2 regions of the Nocardia sp. NBC_00881 genome follow, and region 1 is predicted to be linked to the other one. Evidence: riboswitches for the same ligand, from Rfam matches in the RefSeq annotation. Region 1 holds a riboswitch; the other holds the start of a gene.
What was found. A riboswitch is a leader RNA that binds a small molecule or an ion and turns the genes downstream of it on or off. The one in region 1 is predicted to bind S-adenosylmethionine.
Positions count from the first base shown of each region.

Region 1 (7,250 bases):
CCGCCGTCCTCGGGCATCTTCACGACCTCGTGCTGAATCGGCTCGCTGCCGTCGTCAGGAGTGAAGGTCACGGTGACCGTGCCCGCCTGATACACCTTGAAGTCGGTGGCGCGGTACTGGTCGCCGAAGGCGTGCCTGCCGATGATGATCGGCTTGGTCCAGCCCGGCACCAGCCGCGGAACGTTGGAAATGATGATCGGGGCACGGAAGATGGTCCCGCCAAGAATGTTGCGGATGGTGCCGTTCGGCGACCGCCACATCTTCTTCAGGCCGAATTCCTTGACGCGCGCCTCGTCCGGTGTGATGGTGGCGCACTTCACGCCGACGCCGTGCTTCTTGATGGCCTCAGCGGCGTCGATCGTGACCTGGTCATCCGTCTTGTCCCGGTACTCGATGCCCAGGTCGTAATACTCCAGGTTCACATCGAGATACGGGTGGATCAGCTTGTCCTTGATGAACTGCCAGATGATCCGGGTCATCTCGTCGCCGTCGAGTTCGACGACGGTGCCTTCAACCTTGATCTTGGACATGGATCTTCGTGTCCTCCTAGGATGGTGCCCTTATTGCACGGCCAGGCGAACACGCTTGTGAGCGGACCCCAGCTGTTCCAACAGACAACGTATATGTCCCGCGTTGTCCGCGAGACTTCTGGTGCAAACAAGACAAGCGTACTGCTTCCGAAGATCTCACCGCGCGGGTAGCCCCCGGGGTGAGCCGGGCCACGAGTTACCGGTTGGTAGGGCGGCATCTTCGCGGCGCGCAACGACCGTTGCCGTCGGCAACCCCTCGATACCGCGACGCACAGGAAAACGACGAGGTCCGCGCATCGCCGGTGCGATACGCGGACCTCGTGCGACCGAATCAGACGGCGACCGGAACCCGGGCGTCCGAGGCGCCTGCAGCGCCTTGTTCGGAGCCTTCGATCAGGCTCTCGGGCCGATCCCGGATCATGAGGGCGATGACCGGGATAGCCGCGAGGAAGAACCCGGCGCCGACATAGAAGGCCACGTCGTAGCTGTGGATCGCGGCACGCGCGGCCAAGTTGTCGATGGCTGGATTGTTCGCCGCGAAGGTCTTGGCGACCTGCACCGAGATGGTGGTCAGCAACGCTGTGCCGACCGCGCCGCCGACCTGCTGCGCCGCGTTCAGCAGCGCGGAGGCCACACCCGAGTCCTCTTCCTCCACTTGATGCAGGGCAACGGTCTGCATGCCGACGAACAGCGGACCCATGCCCAGCGCGATCAACACCTGCGCGGGCAGCACACCCGCGAGGTAACTGTCGCCGAAGCCCAGTTGCGCGAGCAGCACCAGGCCGATGACCCCGAGCACGGCGCCGCCCACCATCAGCGGACGCGGCCCGAGCTTGGGCAGCAACGCACTGGTGACGCCCGCGGAGATCGCGATGCCCGCCGGGAAGGGCAGGAACGCGAAGCCTGCCTTCAGCGCGGAGTAGCCGAGCGTGATCTGGAAGTAGTAGCTCAGGAACAGGAACATCGCGAACATGGCGATCGGGATGAGCAGCGCGGCAAGGAACGCGCCACCCCGGTTGATCTCCCCAGGAATGTGCAGCGGCAACAGCGGGTTCGACGAGCGCCGTTCGATCGCGACGAAGGCGATGAGCAAGCCCAGCCCCACGATGAGCAGCGCGAGGGTGCTGCCCGCCAGCCAGCCGTCGTCGGCGGCGCGGCTGAAGCCGTACACAATGGCGATCAGGCCCGTCGTCACGGTGAGGGCGCCCGGCACGTCGTAACCTCCGCTGCGCGGCGTCGGCACGTCCTTCACCACCCAGGCCAGCGCGCCGAGCAACGCGAGCAACGCGACCGGCGTGTTGACCAGCAGGCACCAGCGCCAGGAGGCGTACTCGGTGAGTGCGCCGCCCGCGATCAATCCGAGCGCCGCGCCGCCGGCGGAGACGCCGGCGAACAGGCCGAAGGCCTTGGCGCGCTCACCGGGTTCGGTGAAGGTCACCGACAGCAGCGAGAGCGCGGCCGGCGCGAGCAGTGCGGCGAACGCACCCTGGAGCGCACGCCCGGCAAACATCTCGGCGCCATTCTGCGCGAGACCGGCCAGAGCGGAGGCCCCTGCGAAGCCGACCAGCCCGATGAGGAAGATCCGGCGCCGCCCCAGGTAATCGGCCAGCCGACCGCCCAGCAGCAGCAGGCCGCCGAAGATCAGCGTGTAGGCCGTGAGCATCCATTGCCGGTTGCCGTCACTGATATCGAGATCGCGCTGGGCGAACGGCAGCGAGATGGTCACGATCGTGGCGTCCAGAACCACCATGAGCTGGGCTAATGCGATCACCCCCAGCGCAAGCCAGCGCGCCGAACTGCCCTGTCTTTCCGGAACGTCTACCGCTTTCGCAGTCTCGGTCACCGTCATCTCCTCGTTGGTCGAAGTAGTGGAGCCATCCTGTCATTTAGCGACATTTGTCGTCAAGAGAAAAATGTCGCAATCCGACATTTGGCCGTTCTAGACATGAAACTGTCAGATCGCGATACGATGTGCACATGCTCGAGTCATCAGCGCCGATCGGCGCGAGCGCAGCGGCGGACACCTCCGCGAGCCCACCAGCGAACCCGGGGCAGCCCGGCCTGCGCGAACGCAAGAAGCAGCAGACCAGGCTGCGCATCATCGAGGCCGGCCTCGACCTGTGTGACACCCAGGGCTTCGACGCGACAACGGTCGAGCAGATCGCCAACGCCGCCGATGTCTCGCCGCGAACGATCAACCGCTACTTCGACAGCAAAGAGGACATCGTCCTCGGCCCGGTGAAGGACTTCGGGCTCGCCGTCGCCGAGACTCTGCGCGACCTTCCGGTCGCAGGCAACGAACTCGAGTCGCTGCGCGAGGCGTTCTTGCACGTGGTGGGCCAGGCTGCCGACGAAGGCAACACGGGACCGATCTCGTTCCGGCAGTTCCAGCAGATGCAGCGGATTCTGCGCAGCAACCCGTCGGTCAGCGCGCGCAGCCTCGAACAGGCCGACGACAAGACCGCCGCGATCGCGGCCGTGGTGGCCGAGCGGCTCGGCACCGAACCCGACTCACCCGCGGTGCGCCTGATCGTCGGAACCTGGCAGCTGATCGGCCACGTCGGCATGGAGTGCTCAGGCGAGGCGTTCGTTCAGGACGACCTTGCGACCGCGGCCGCGGCCGCGGCAGGACGCGCCGCGTTCATCGCCACCTTCGACGAGTTCGTACGCACCTGCTGCGTCGCGCGAACCAGCGATGGCCAGTGAGTTCGCCGGAAGATTTCTAAGGCTGACCGCCTGCCAGCTATGATGCCGAAAAGGTCATGAGTGCCAGCGCCAAGCCCCGGCTCGCTGGCCGGCAACCCTCCAGCTGCGGCGGGGTGCTCCGGGTGATGACCTGGCTCCCGAAAGTCGGGAGCAAGCGCGCACAGGAGGTCGCCGAAATGTGTTGTTGTTCACACATACCGGGATAACCCTTCAGTACCGGCGAACACCTGCTTTGGAGCAAAACCATGAGTGATTTCACCGCGCCCGCGACCGGAAACTACCTGGCGCAGGTGCCGTTCGGCACTGAGCAGATCCAGCTCGGACAGGTTCGTTCCGGCATGACGAGCGCTCGCCCGCACACGCAGCGACTGGTCCCGAATGGCACGGTCGCCGCGTTCGCGCCGCGCGGCGGCGTCGGCGCGGGCAAGAAGTTCGTCGACGGATCGGCCCCGCAGAGCCTTGTGGCTAACATCGGGGATGTGCGTTCTCTCGTGATGGACCCCGCGTCGAGGACGCATTCTCACCTGGCACCCGACGAGAGATCGGCCTCCGGAGCTATCCACCGCCTGGTCCGCCCGACAGTTGGTATCCGAGATTCCGACACCGACCCTCGCGCCGGTTTCGCGGCGGCTGCGGCGTGACCGTGCGTATCGAACCGAATATCGCCTGTTCGTCCGGCGTGGTACAGCCGCCTCCAGACGGGCGGCTCGGCATCATCGCCATCGGGGATGCGCTCCTGGAGAGCGGCGCGGTCGTGCCGGACGTCCACTTGGCGGTGCAGCGCTGGGGTGAGCTCTCCCCCGCGCTGGACAATGTCGTGCTTGTCGAACACGCGCTGACCGGCGACTCGCACGTCGTCGGCAGGGCCGATGACATCCACCCGCTGCCGGGCTGGTGGGACGGGATGGTCGGTCCCGGCGCGCCGCTGGACACCGACGAATGGTGCGTGATCGCGACGAACGTGCTCGGCGGCTGCATGGGCAGCACTGGCCCGTCCACCCGCGATCCGGACGGAAAGCCTTGGGGCGCACGGTTTCCGGAGATCTCCATCCGAGACCAGGTAACCGCGGAGGCGGCATTGATGGACCTGCTCGGCATCCGGCGGCTCGCCGCCGTCGTCGGCGGGTCGATGGGCGGCATGCGGGTGCTGGAGTGGATGGTCGGCGCGCCGGAACGGGTCGCCTCCGCGCTGGTGCTCGCGGTCGGCGCGCGCGCCACCGCCGACCAGATCGGCACTCAGACCACGCAGATCGCGGCGATCAAAGCCGACCCCGACTGGCAGGGTGGCGACTATCACGACACCGGCCGCGCCCCGATGGCCGGCATGGGCATCGCCCGGCGCATCGCGCACCTGACCTACCGCACCGAGTCCGAGCTCGACCACCGGTTCCAGAACAAGCCCCAGGGCGACGAGGATCCGTTGCGCGGCGGCCGCTATGCGGTGCAGAGCTACCTGGACCACCAGGCCGAGAAGCTGTGCAAGCGCTTCGATCCCGCCACGTACGTGCTGCTGACCGAGGCGATGAACCGCCACGACGTCGGGCGCGAGCGCGGCGGTGTCGCGGCGGCGCTCGCGTCCACGCCGGTGCCCTGCGTGGTCGGTGGCGTCGATTCCGATCGGCTCTACCCGCTCTGGACCCAGCAGGAGCTGGCTGATCTGCTACCCGGCTGCGACGGGCTGGAGGTCGTGCACTCGCGCGACGGGCACGACGGTTTCCTCACCGAGGCGGCCGCGGTCTCGAAGCTGCTGACCGAGACCATGCGGTTGGCGCGGATCGGCCTGCGGTCCGGACGCTGAGCCGCGAACCTCCGGGCGGGGCTTGTACGCCTGAATGTCAGCCGCCACCGACACGAAACATCGTGCGCTAGCCGACACCCATCGTGTTGATCGTGACCGCGAGGAACACGATGCTCGAGCCGAGCAGGGTGAGCGCACCCACGTCGAACGGCTTGCTGCGCACCGCGAGCAGACCGACCCGCGCCGTCGGCAGGCACAGGCGGAACGCCGCGGCCAGCAGCGTCGCACCGCCGAAGAACAACGCCCCACGTCGCCACCGGTCGGAGGCGACGAACACCACGGCCACCACAATCACCACTGTGACGACGACCATCGGCAGATGGCAGCGCAGGAACTGCGCACCCAGGCTGCGGCTGCCGGACCGGTGTTCGGCGGTGGGCATGTCAGCGTCGGTCACGCCTCCGATTCTTGCAGACGCACCCACCCCGCTCCGCTGACAGGCATCAGGAACAACGCCACATCCTTCGCCATCCCGAACGGACAGATACACATGCGTTGTGCATGCGCCTAGGAATGCCCCACCGGGAATCACGACTATGCGTCGACGACGAACGTCATCACCGCCGACGTGACCGGCCAGCCCAGCACGGGCAGCTGCGGCTGAGCCGCACACACTATTCCGAGCGGTGCTCGGCAGCTACCACGGCCCGGCGGCAGCTCGAGCCTGCCGCCGGGGCCTCGACTCAGCTGCACCGGCACCTGATTAACTGGCCCTGTGTTCCATCTGATGTTCCATGAGCCGTGCATCCCGCCGAATACCGGGAACGCGATTCGATTGGTCGCGGGGACCGGGTGCCATCTTCATCTGATCGAGCCGCTGGGGTTCGATCTGTCCGAGCCGAAGTTGCGGCGGGCCGGGTTGGATTACCACGATCTGGCGTCGGTGACGGTGCACTCCGATTTGGCGGCGGCGTGGGAAGCGCTGCGCCCGAAGCGGGTTTATGCGTTCACCACGCAGGCCACCACCAGGTTCACCGACGTGACGTACCGCGAGAACGACGTGCTGCTGTTCGGGACCGAACCCACCGGCCTGCCCGAGGCGGTGCTCACCGATCCGCGCGTCACCGATCTGCTGCGCATCCCGATGCTGCCGGGACGCCGCTCGATGAACCTCTCGAACGCGGCGGCGGTGACGGTGTACGAGGCGTGGCGCCAGCTGGGGTTCCCCGGCGGAGTCTAGACGACGGATGGAAAGCATTGTCCGTCAACGACACCGCGGATCAGACGTTGATCTCGAACCGTTTGAAACGCGACGCGGCGCCCGCCGCCAGCCGGACCGCGGACTTGGGCACCCCGTAGTGCTCGGCGATCAGCTCGATCGCGGCCTTGTTGGCCTTGCCTTCGACAGCGGGAGCCCGCACGTACAGTTGCAGGCTCCCGTCGTCGAAGGTTTCCACCAGCGGACCCTTACGACTGTTCGGCTTGATCGTCGCCCTTACTACCGTCGTCACCCTTGTCTCCTGCGCTGGTATCCGCGCCTCGCGAGGGTTCGGCGCTGGTCGAAGGCTCCACGGGAGCCGGTGCCGATTCTCCCCCTCCACGCACGGCTTTCCTACGCCGCGGCACCAGCCGGGCGATGCCCCACACCAGGGCGGCGATCACCAACAGGAAGCCGAGCCACGGTATGGCCTTGCCGGTGAACACGACCGCGTCCTCGAGCCAGTTCACCAGCGAGTTCCAGCCGGAGACGATGCCGTCCCAGAAGTTGTCGGCGTCGTCGTCGGATTTCTTGTCTCCGGTGGTGATATCGATGGTCAGCGTGGACAGGGCGACCTGATCGTCGAGATGCCGCTTCTGCGCCGTGAGGCTGTCGAGCTCACCCTGTCGGCTGGTCATCGCCTGCTCCGCATTGAGCAGGTCGGCGGTGTTGGTGGCGCCCGCGATAAGCGCGCGCAGCCGGTCGACCGAAGCCTGTAGCGCCTTGATCCTGGCGTCCAGGTCCTCCCACTGCATGGTGACGTCGTCCCGATTGGTGCTGACCCGGGTAACGCGCCCGACGCCGCCGAGGGCATCGATGAACGTGTCGGTCTTGTCGGCGGGTACCCGGACGGTGAGCGTGGCGCTCGGCTCGTCGTCGGTGCCGGGCTGCTCGGTGCGGCTGTCGATCCGGCCGCCTACCTCGCGCACCCGATCGGCGATCGTGCCCGCCGCGGCGACGGGCGCGTCAGCAGTGATCTCGACACTGCCGGTGACGACCTCCTTGCGCACGGAAACCG
Region 1 covers NZ_CP108798.1:6,980,056-6,987,305, reverse strand. Annotated here, with positions in the region: gene OH799_RS29375 (NADP-dependent isocitrate dehydrogenase) at 1-530, opposite strand, end outside; gene OH799_RS29370 (MFS transporter) at 862-2,379, opposite strand; gene OH799_RS29365 (TetR/AcrR family transcriptional regulator) at 2,508-3,236, shown strand; SAM riboswitch class IV at 3,289-3,399, shown strand; gene OH799_RS29360 (PLP-dependent transferase) at 3,482-3,877, shown strand; gene OH799_RS29355 (homoserine O-acetyltransferase) at 3,874-5,034, shown strand; gene OH799_RS29350 (DUF3017 domain-containing protein) at 5,102-5,416, opposite strand; gene OH799_RS29345 (tRNA (cytidine(34)-2'-O)-methyltransferase) at 5,750-6,214, shown strand; gene OH799_RS29340 (DUF167 domain-containing protein) at 6,255-6,485, opposite strand; gene OH799_RS29335 (DUF4349 domain-containing protein) at 6,442-7,250, opposite strand, start outside.

Region 2 (7,250 bases), 1.1 Mb from region 1:
CGCGTTCCCGGCCCGCGTCGCGAAGACCAACGGCAGCCGCGAGGGCGACAACATCGTGTCCTGGAAATTGCCGCCCGGCGACGTCTCCACGCTGCGCGCCGAGGTCAGCTACGCCGATCCGAACACCCGCTCGTTCGCGGGCTGGGCAGGCATTGTCGGCGGCATCACCCTGGCCGTGGCCGCCATCATCGCCGCTATGGCATACATGGATCGCAACCCCGCCGCGCCCGGCGCACCGGAAGTCGGTTTCTCCCTGAGCCGCTGGTGGCGCTCGGTGACACAGAATCGCTGAGCGGTTGGTCGGTGCGCCGGGATAGCGTGGCGCACATGGTGAGTGCCGATCGTCCGTATACGTCGCCCACGGCGTCGATCCCAGTGACGTGCGCCGCCGCGCTCGCGGCGCTGGGCGCGGGAATCGCCCTGTACAACCGAATCACCGTACGCCGGTTGGTCGATACGCCTACGACAGTGATCGAGCCGGTCACGGTGTGCGTCCCGGCACGCGACGAGGCCGATCGCCTACCCGGATTGATCGCTGATCTGCGCGTCCAGGTGCGCATCCCGCGCATGTCCGTGCGTATCCTCGACGACGCGTCGAGCGACGACACCTCCGCTGCCGCGAGCGCGGCGATCGGCGGCGACCCGCGATTCACCCTGCTGCGCACCGAGTCGGAACCCTCACCCGCCTGGACCGGCAAGGCCGCCGCATGCGCCCGGCTGGCCGAGGAGGTGCACACGCCGGTGCTGGTCTTCCTGGACGCCGATGTGCGCCTCGCGCCCGCCGCCATCGCGGCGGCGGTCGGCGAATTGCGCAGGCGGCATGTCGGCTTGGTGTCGCCTTGGCCGCTGCAGCTGGCCGGGTCGGTGGCCGAAGCTGTGGTGCAACCGCTGCTGTGCTGGTCCTGGGCCACGACGCTGCCCATCGCCGCCGCCAATCGCAGCCCGCGTCCGTCCACGGCGGTGGCCTGCGGCCAGTTCCTGGTGTTCGACAACGCCGCTTACCGCGCCATCGGGGGGCACGCGGCGGTGGCCGCGGCTGTGACCGAAGACCTCGATCTCGCCCGGATTCTGCGCCGGGCCGAGCATTCCACCGCAGTGGTGGCCGCGGGGCCGATGGCGCGAACCAGGATGTACCGAGGCGCGGCCGAACTCGACGCGGGCTACACCCGCTGGCTGTGGTCGGCCTATGGCGGCACCGTTCCCGGCGGGGCGGCGGTGGCACTACTCGCCGCCGTGACCTATTGGGTGCCACCGGCGGCCGCGATGCTCGGCAAAGGCGCGGTCCGCCGCATGGGCTTGCTCGGCTATCTCGCCGCCGTCACGAGCAGGCTGCTTGCCCGTTCCACGGAGACCGGCGGCCCGCTCTCGGGCACGGACGTCGTTGCCGCCCTAGCGCATCCGCTCTCGATCGGGGCGTATCTTCTGCTGTGGGCGCGCTCGCGCCGCGCCCGCCGCCAGGGCATTTTGCGCTGGAAAGGCCGCCCACTCGGATCGGCGACCGGGTAGCGGGCCCCGCCGAAAGCACACCCCGCGGCGGAGGACGCGTTCCGCGCGGCCGGACGGTCACGGGACTGCGGTGACGCCGACCGTCGGCGGGAAGAAGCGGTACCTGGCAAAGGGGCTCCCGCCACCGTCGGGCGACGTAGAAGGAGTGCTGTCGAGGCAGAACGCCGCCGCGGTCGAGTAACCGGTACAGGCCGATGTCGCACGCGCGCGGCCGTGGTCTCCCACCACCGGCAAAGGCCGTATGCTGCATCGGACTCATGACATTCGGCGACCCGTTCCCCGGGCTTACGCGACGGAGATGTTCACCCCTGGCATCAGCGCACATCTGGCTACTACAAAGATCCGATGAATCCGCGAGCAGCAAGGTCTACGTTCACGGTGATTACTTCTCTTGTTCCAGAGCCAACTTACTGGGCATGATAATTCGACTCGACCCTGGGATCGGCTGACCGAGGGTCGGCATCAACCATCCAGAGCGACCGAGAGACCTGGCTCATCGACGTCGCAGCAACCCCCCGGTCACCGGGTGCGGGTGCTTCCGCCGGGATCGATGGAGGAATTGAAGTGATCATCCCTGCCCACGGCCAGCACTGGGGCCGTCGCCACATCGACCAGTGCACAGTCACCTCCGCGAGCTGTCGTAGCTGATCCTCCCGCAGTCAGCCCGTGCACCCGTCGCTGGCCGGGTGATGCGACCGCCGCTCCCGGCGCTGTCTTTTCGTTCCCCCAGAAGGACTCCGTCATGAGTGCGTTCGCCACACCGGATGCCGCCCCCGGCGAAGCCGGGCTAGGCGGTCCGGACCCAGCACGCGCTCGAGAACGCCCTCCGAAGCGCCAGCGCGACGACTCACACGCCGAGGGAGTCACCTCGTGCGACCACCCAGCCTGCGCCATACCCACCATCGCACCACCGCCCACGAAGGAGCCCGAGCGTCATGACCACCAGCATCACCAGCGTTTTCGAGATCGAGTGGGCGCGCTGGCACCACGCACGCGAGGACCAGCTGCGCGATCCGGTCGGCATTCTCAGTCTGACCGGACTGCACTGGCTCACCGACCGGCCCGAGCGGCTGCCGGACGTGCCGGGCACCTGGTGGGTCACCGACGACAAAGTCTTCATCACCGCACAGCCCGCCGACCGACTGGAGTACGACGGCCGCGGCATCGCGGGTGTGCAGATCGTCCGGCCCGCCGAGGGTGCGCCGGGAGTTTCTGTGCTGCATGAGGACCGGGTGCTCGAGGTGATCCGCCGGACCGGCCGCTACGCCGTCCGTGTACACGATCCGGCAGCGCCGGATCTGCTCGGCTTCGACGGCATCCCGACCTACGCGCCCAATCCACGTTGGGTGGTGTCCGGCCGGTTCACGCCGTTCGACGAACAGCAGACAGTGACCACCGGCGCGGTGGTCGACGGGCTGGAGCACTACCACATCGCCTCGGGCACCATCGAATTCACCGTCGGCGAGGTCACCGAGCGGGCTGTCGCGTTCGGCACCCCGGACAACCTGCGGCTGCTGTTCACCGACGCCACCAGTGGTGTCACCACCTACCCCGTGGCACGCTCACTGGCCGTGGGCGCACCAGAGGTGGACGGCACGGTGTCGCTCGACTTCAACAGGGCGGCGAACCTGCCGTGCGCTTTCACCGATTTCGCGACCTGCCCGGTAGCGCCAGCGCAGAACCGGCTGCGGGTGGCCATCGAGGCGGGTGAACAGGACCCGACGCAGGGGCGGGCCGCATGACCGTTCCGCTATCAGTCCTCGACCCGTCCCCGATCAGCGCGTGATCGACACCGCAGCAGGCGCTGCGCAACGCGATCGAGCTGGCGCGGCACGCCGAACGATGGGGCTACCACCGATACTGGCTCGACGAGCATCACTTCGTCTCGGTGGCGGATCGTCGTCGATCACGCTCATCGGTCTGGGCGCGGCGGCCGCACCGGCTTTCGTCGCGCTGGGCCCGGATTCGGGCGGCCACGCCGCCGGAAGCGAGGACTCAGGCGCTGATCGGTGCGGCGGTGACGCCGTAGCCGAGATTGGTGAGCACCTCGCTGGTCGCCTTGGCGAAGTTGAGGGTGATGAAGTGCAGACAGGGCGCGCCTTCGTCGATCAGCCGCTGCCCCATCTCGGTGGCGATCTCGATGCCGGCGGAGCGCACCGCGGCGGCGTTCTCCTCGGAGCCGTCGCCCGCTGCCTTGCGCAACCGCTCCAGGACGGCGGCGGGCAGCGGCCTGCCGCATAGTTCTTCGGCACGCTGCACGGTGCGCAGCGAGGTGATCGGCATCAGCTCGGGGATGATCGGCTTGGCGCCCTCGACCGGGTCGAACGCCGCGACCCGGTCGCGCAAGCGCAGGTAGTGCTCGACGTCGAAGAACATCTGCGTGATCGAATACTCCGCGCCCGCACGCAGTTTCGCGGCCAGGAACGTGGTGTCGGTTGCCAGGTCGGGCGAGCGGTGGTGGCCCTGCGGGAACGACGCGACGCCGACGTGGAAGTCACCTAGGTCGCGCACGATGCGCACCAGCTCTTCTGCGTAGGAAACGCCGTCGGGATGCTTGTGCCACTCGCCGAGCGGATCGCCTGGCGGGTCGCCGCGCAACACCAGGATGTTGCGAATCCCGGAGTCGGCGTACGCGCCGACCAGCGAACGCAGCTCGGCGACGCTGTGCTCCACCGCGGTCAGGTGCGCGACCGGCAGCAGGGTGGTCTCCTGCGCGAGCTCTCCTGTGATGCGCACGGTGCGGTCACGGGTGGAACCGCCCGCACCGTAGGTCATCGACACGAACGCGGGGTGCATGCACTCGAACTGGCGCACGGCACGCCACAACCGCGCCTCGGCGGCGGCGTCCCGGGGCGGATTGAACTCCACAGAGAACGGCACCGCGCTCCCCGCGTGGTCCCGCAGACTCTGCACAACCGACGGTGTTCCAGAGACGTTCGGGTGCGTCCGGGACGGCCGGCCAGGGGTCGAGCTTCCCCGCACGTTGTCGAAAGTCACCGGTCCAGTGTAGAGGTGACCGGCGGCAGCGCCGTCAGGTCATTCGGGCGCCCCGCGTATTCTTCGGACCAGGCAGCACGTTCGCCACGTCGAGCGAAACGCGCGACCATCCCCCGCTCGGCCTCGAATCACTCGCGCCGCCGACACCCGTGAACCGCGCTCCCGCGCGGCCACCACCGCACGACCTTGGAGGCCCCCCTGTCTGCCGGAATCGGTACCCAGACGCCGCATGCCGGTGTGCCGCAGCCGGGCACGCCTGCCTTCGTCTCCGCCGTGGAAAGCGCCCTGACCGCGTTCTTCCTGACTCGCCGCGAGATAATCGAGCGACTAGGACCGGTCTTCGTCGATGCCGTCGATGCGCTTCAGCTGTTCGTGCTGCGCGGCGGAAAGCGCACGAGGCCGGCGTTCGCGTGGACCGGGTGGCTCGGCGCGGGCGGCGCTTCAAATGGCCCCGAGGCGACGGCGGTGCTCACCGTGTGCTCGGCGCTGGAACTGGTGCAGGCCTGCGCGTTGGTGCACGACGACATCATCGACTCCTCCCACACTCGCCGGCGCTTCCCGACCGTGCACGTCGACTTCGAGCAGCGCCACCACAAGCACGGGTGGACGGGCGACTCGGCGCACTTCGGCGCCGGCGTGGCCATCCTGATCGGTGACCTGGCGCTGGCCTGGGCCGACGACATGGTGCAGGCCTCCGGCCTCGACCCGGCGGCCATCGCCAGGTTCGCGCCGGTCTGGGCATGCATGCGCACCGAGGTGCTCGGCGGTCAGCTGCTGGACATCCACGGTGAGGCGGGCGCCGACGAATCGGTGGCGGCCGCCTTGCGGATCAATCGGTACAAGACCGCCGCCTACACCGTCGAACGCCCGCTGCACCTCGGCGCCGCCATCGCCGACGCCGATCAGGGCCTGGTCGAGGCGTATCGTACGTTCGGCACCGATATCGGCATCGCCTTCCAGTTGCGCGATGACCTGCTCGGCGTGTTCGGCGACCCGGCGGTGACCGGCAAGCCCTCCGGCGACGACCTGCGGGAAGGCAAGCGGACCGTGCTGCTGGCCGAAGCGCTGCGCCGCGCCGACGCCACCGACCCGGCCGCGGGCGAGCTGCTGCGCACCAGCATCGGCACCGACCTGAGCGCGGACGACGTGCAGCGCCTACGCGCGGTGCTCACCGAACTCGGCGCGGTCGACAAAGTGGAGCGCCGGATCGCCGAACTCACCGAAAGCGGCCTGGCCGCCATAGAGACCAGCACCGCGACTCCCGCCGCGAAAGAACGGTTGCGCGCGATGGCGCTGGCAGCAACCAAGCGCGCCGCATGAGCGAGCGCAGCGAGCGAACAATGAACACAGCCGAGTTCTCGGTCATGGCGCAGCCGAGCGCCAGCGAGGTGGAGACATGAGCGGCGGCGGCCCGCGCGCCGCGGCGATGACAAGGAGAGCCGGGTGAAGACCGTTGCGGGGCCGACCGATCGTGTGGTCGTCGTCGGCGCCGGGTTGGCGGGGCTGTCCGCCGCGCTGTACCTGACCGGCTCCGGGCGCACGGTCACGCTACTCGAGCGGGCCGACCATCCTGGGGGCCGGGTCGGGCGCTACCGGAGCGCGGACTACGACATCGACTCCGGCGCCACCGTGTTGACGCTGCCCGAGCTGATCACCGACGCGCTCGCCGCGGTCGACCGGAGCCCGGAGACCTGTGTCCCCGCGCTGCGCATCCATCGGCTGACGCCCAGTTATCACGCCAGGTTCGCCGACGGCGCCGACATCCGGGTGTTCGCCGACGCGGACGCGATGGCCGCGGAGGTCGAACGCACCTGCGGCCCTGCCGAGGCGAGCGGTTACCGGCGCCTGCGCGACTGGCTGGCCCGCATCTACGCGGCCGAGTTCACCGAGTTCATGGACACCAACTTCGACTCGCCGCTGGACTTGGTTCGCAAATCCGAAAAGCGCCGCGCCCTGGTCGAATTGGTGCGGCTCGGCGGATTCGGCAGGCTCGGCTCCCGGGTGCACCGGTTCCTGAGCGACCCGCGGCTGGCGCGCCTGTTCACCTTCCAGGCGCTGTACGCGGGCATGCCGCCCGCCGACGCGCTCGCCGTGTACGGCGCGATACCGCACATGGACACCTCGCTGGGCGTCTACTTCCCCGAGGGCGGCATGCGGGCGATCGCCGCGGCGATGGCCCAGGCGTTCACCGACGCGGGCGGAACTCTGGAGCTCGGCGCCGAAGTGGTCGGGATCGACTACGCGGGCCGTAGAGCCCGGCGCGCCCGCACCGCCGACGGACGGTCCTTCGACTGCGACGCGCTCGTGCTCACCGCCGACCTCGGGTCGATCGAACGATTCGGTGTGCGGCGCAGACGCTTGCTGCGCGCCGCACCCTCCGCCGTCGTCGCGCACGGAACCGTGCCCACCGCGGTCGCCGAGACCTGGCCGGTGCGAGCACATCACACCATCGAGTTCGGCCAAGCCTGGGACGCCACGTTCGCCGAGATCACCGGGCGCCGCGGCCGCGGCGCGCTGATGAGCGATCCCTCACTGCTGCTCACTCGGCCCGCGTTGACCGATCCGAGCCTGTTCATCGACCGGGGCGATGGACGGTACGAGCCGTTTTCCCTGCTCGCGCCGTGCCCCAATCTGGCTGCGGCGCCGCTGGACTGGGTGCGGATCGGGCCCGCCTACCTGCGCGAGTTACTCGCCGTGCTCGAGGCACGCGGATACCACGGCATCACCGGGCACTTCGCCGTCGACCA
Region 2 covers NZ_CP108798.1:8,091,680-8,098,929, reverse strand. Annotated here, with positions in the region: gene OH799_RS34480 (LppM family (lipo)protein) at 1-292, shown strand, start outside; gene OH799_RS34475 (glycosyltransferase) at 328-1,506, shown strand; SAM riboswitch class I at 1,970-2,063, shown strand; gene OH799_RS34470 (DUF1684 domain-containing protein) at 2,442-3,248, shown strand; partial or broken gene OH799_RS34465 (LLM class flavin-dependent oxidoreductase) at 3,245-3,441, shown strand; gene OH799_RS34460 (methylenetetrahydrofolate reductase) at 3,502-4,503, opposite strand; gene OH799_RS34455 (polyprenyl synthetase family protein) at 4,690-5,823, shown strand; gene crtI (phytoene desaturase family protein) at 5,947-7,250, shown strand, end outside.
Region 2: another riboswitch for S-adenosylmethionine. It lies ahead of OH799_RS34470 (DUF1684 domain-containing protein); the one in region 1 lies ahead of OH799_RS29360 (PLP-dependent transferase).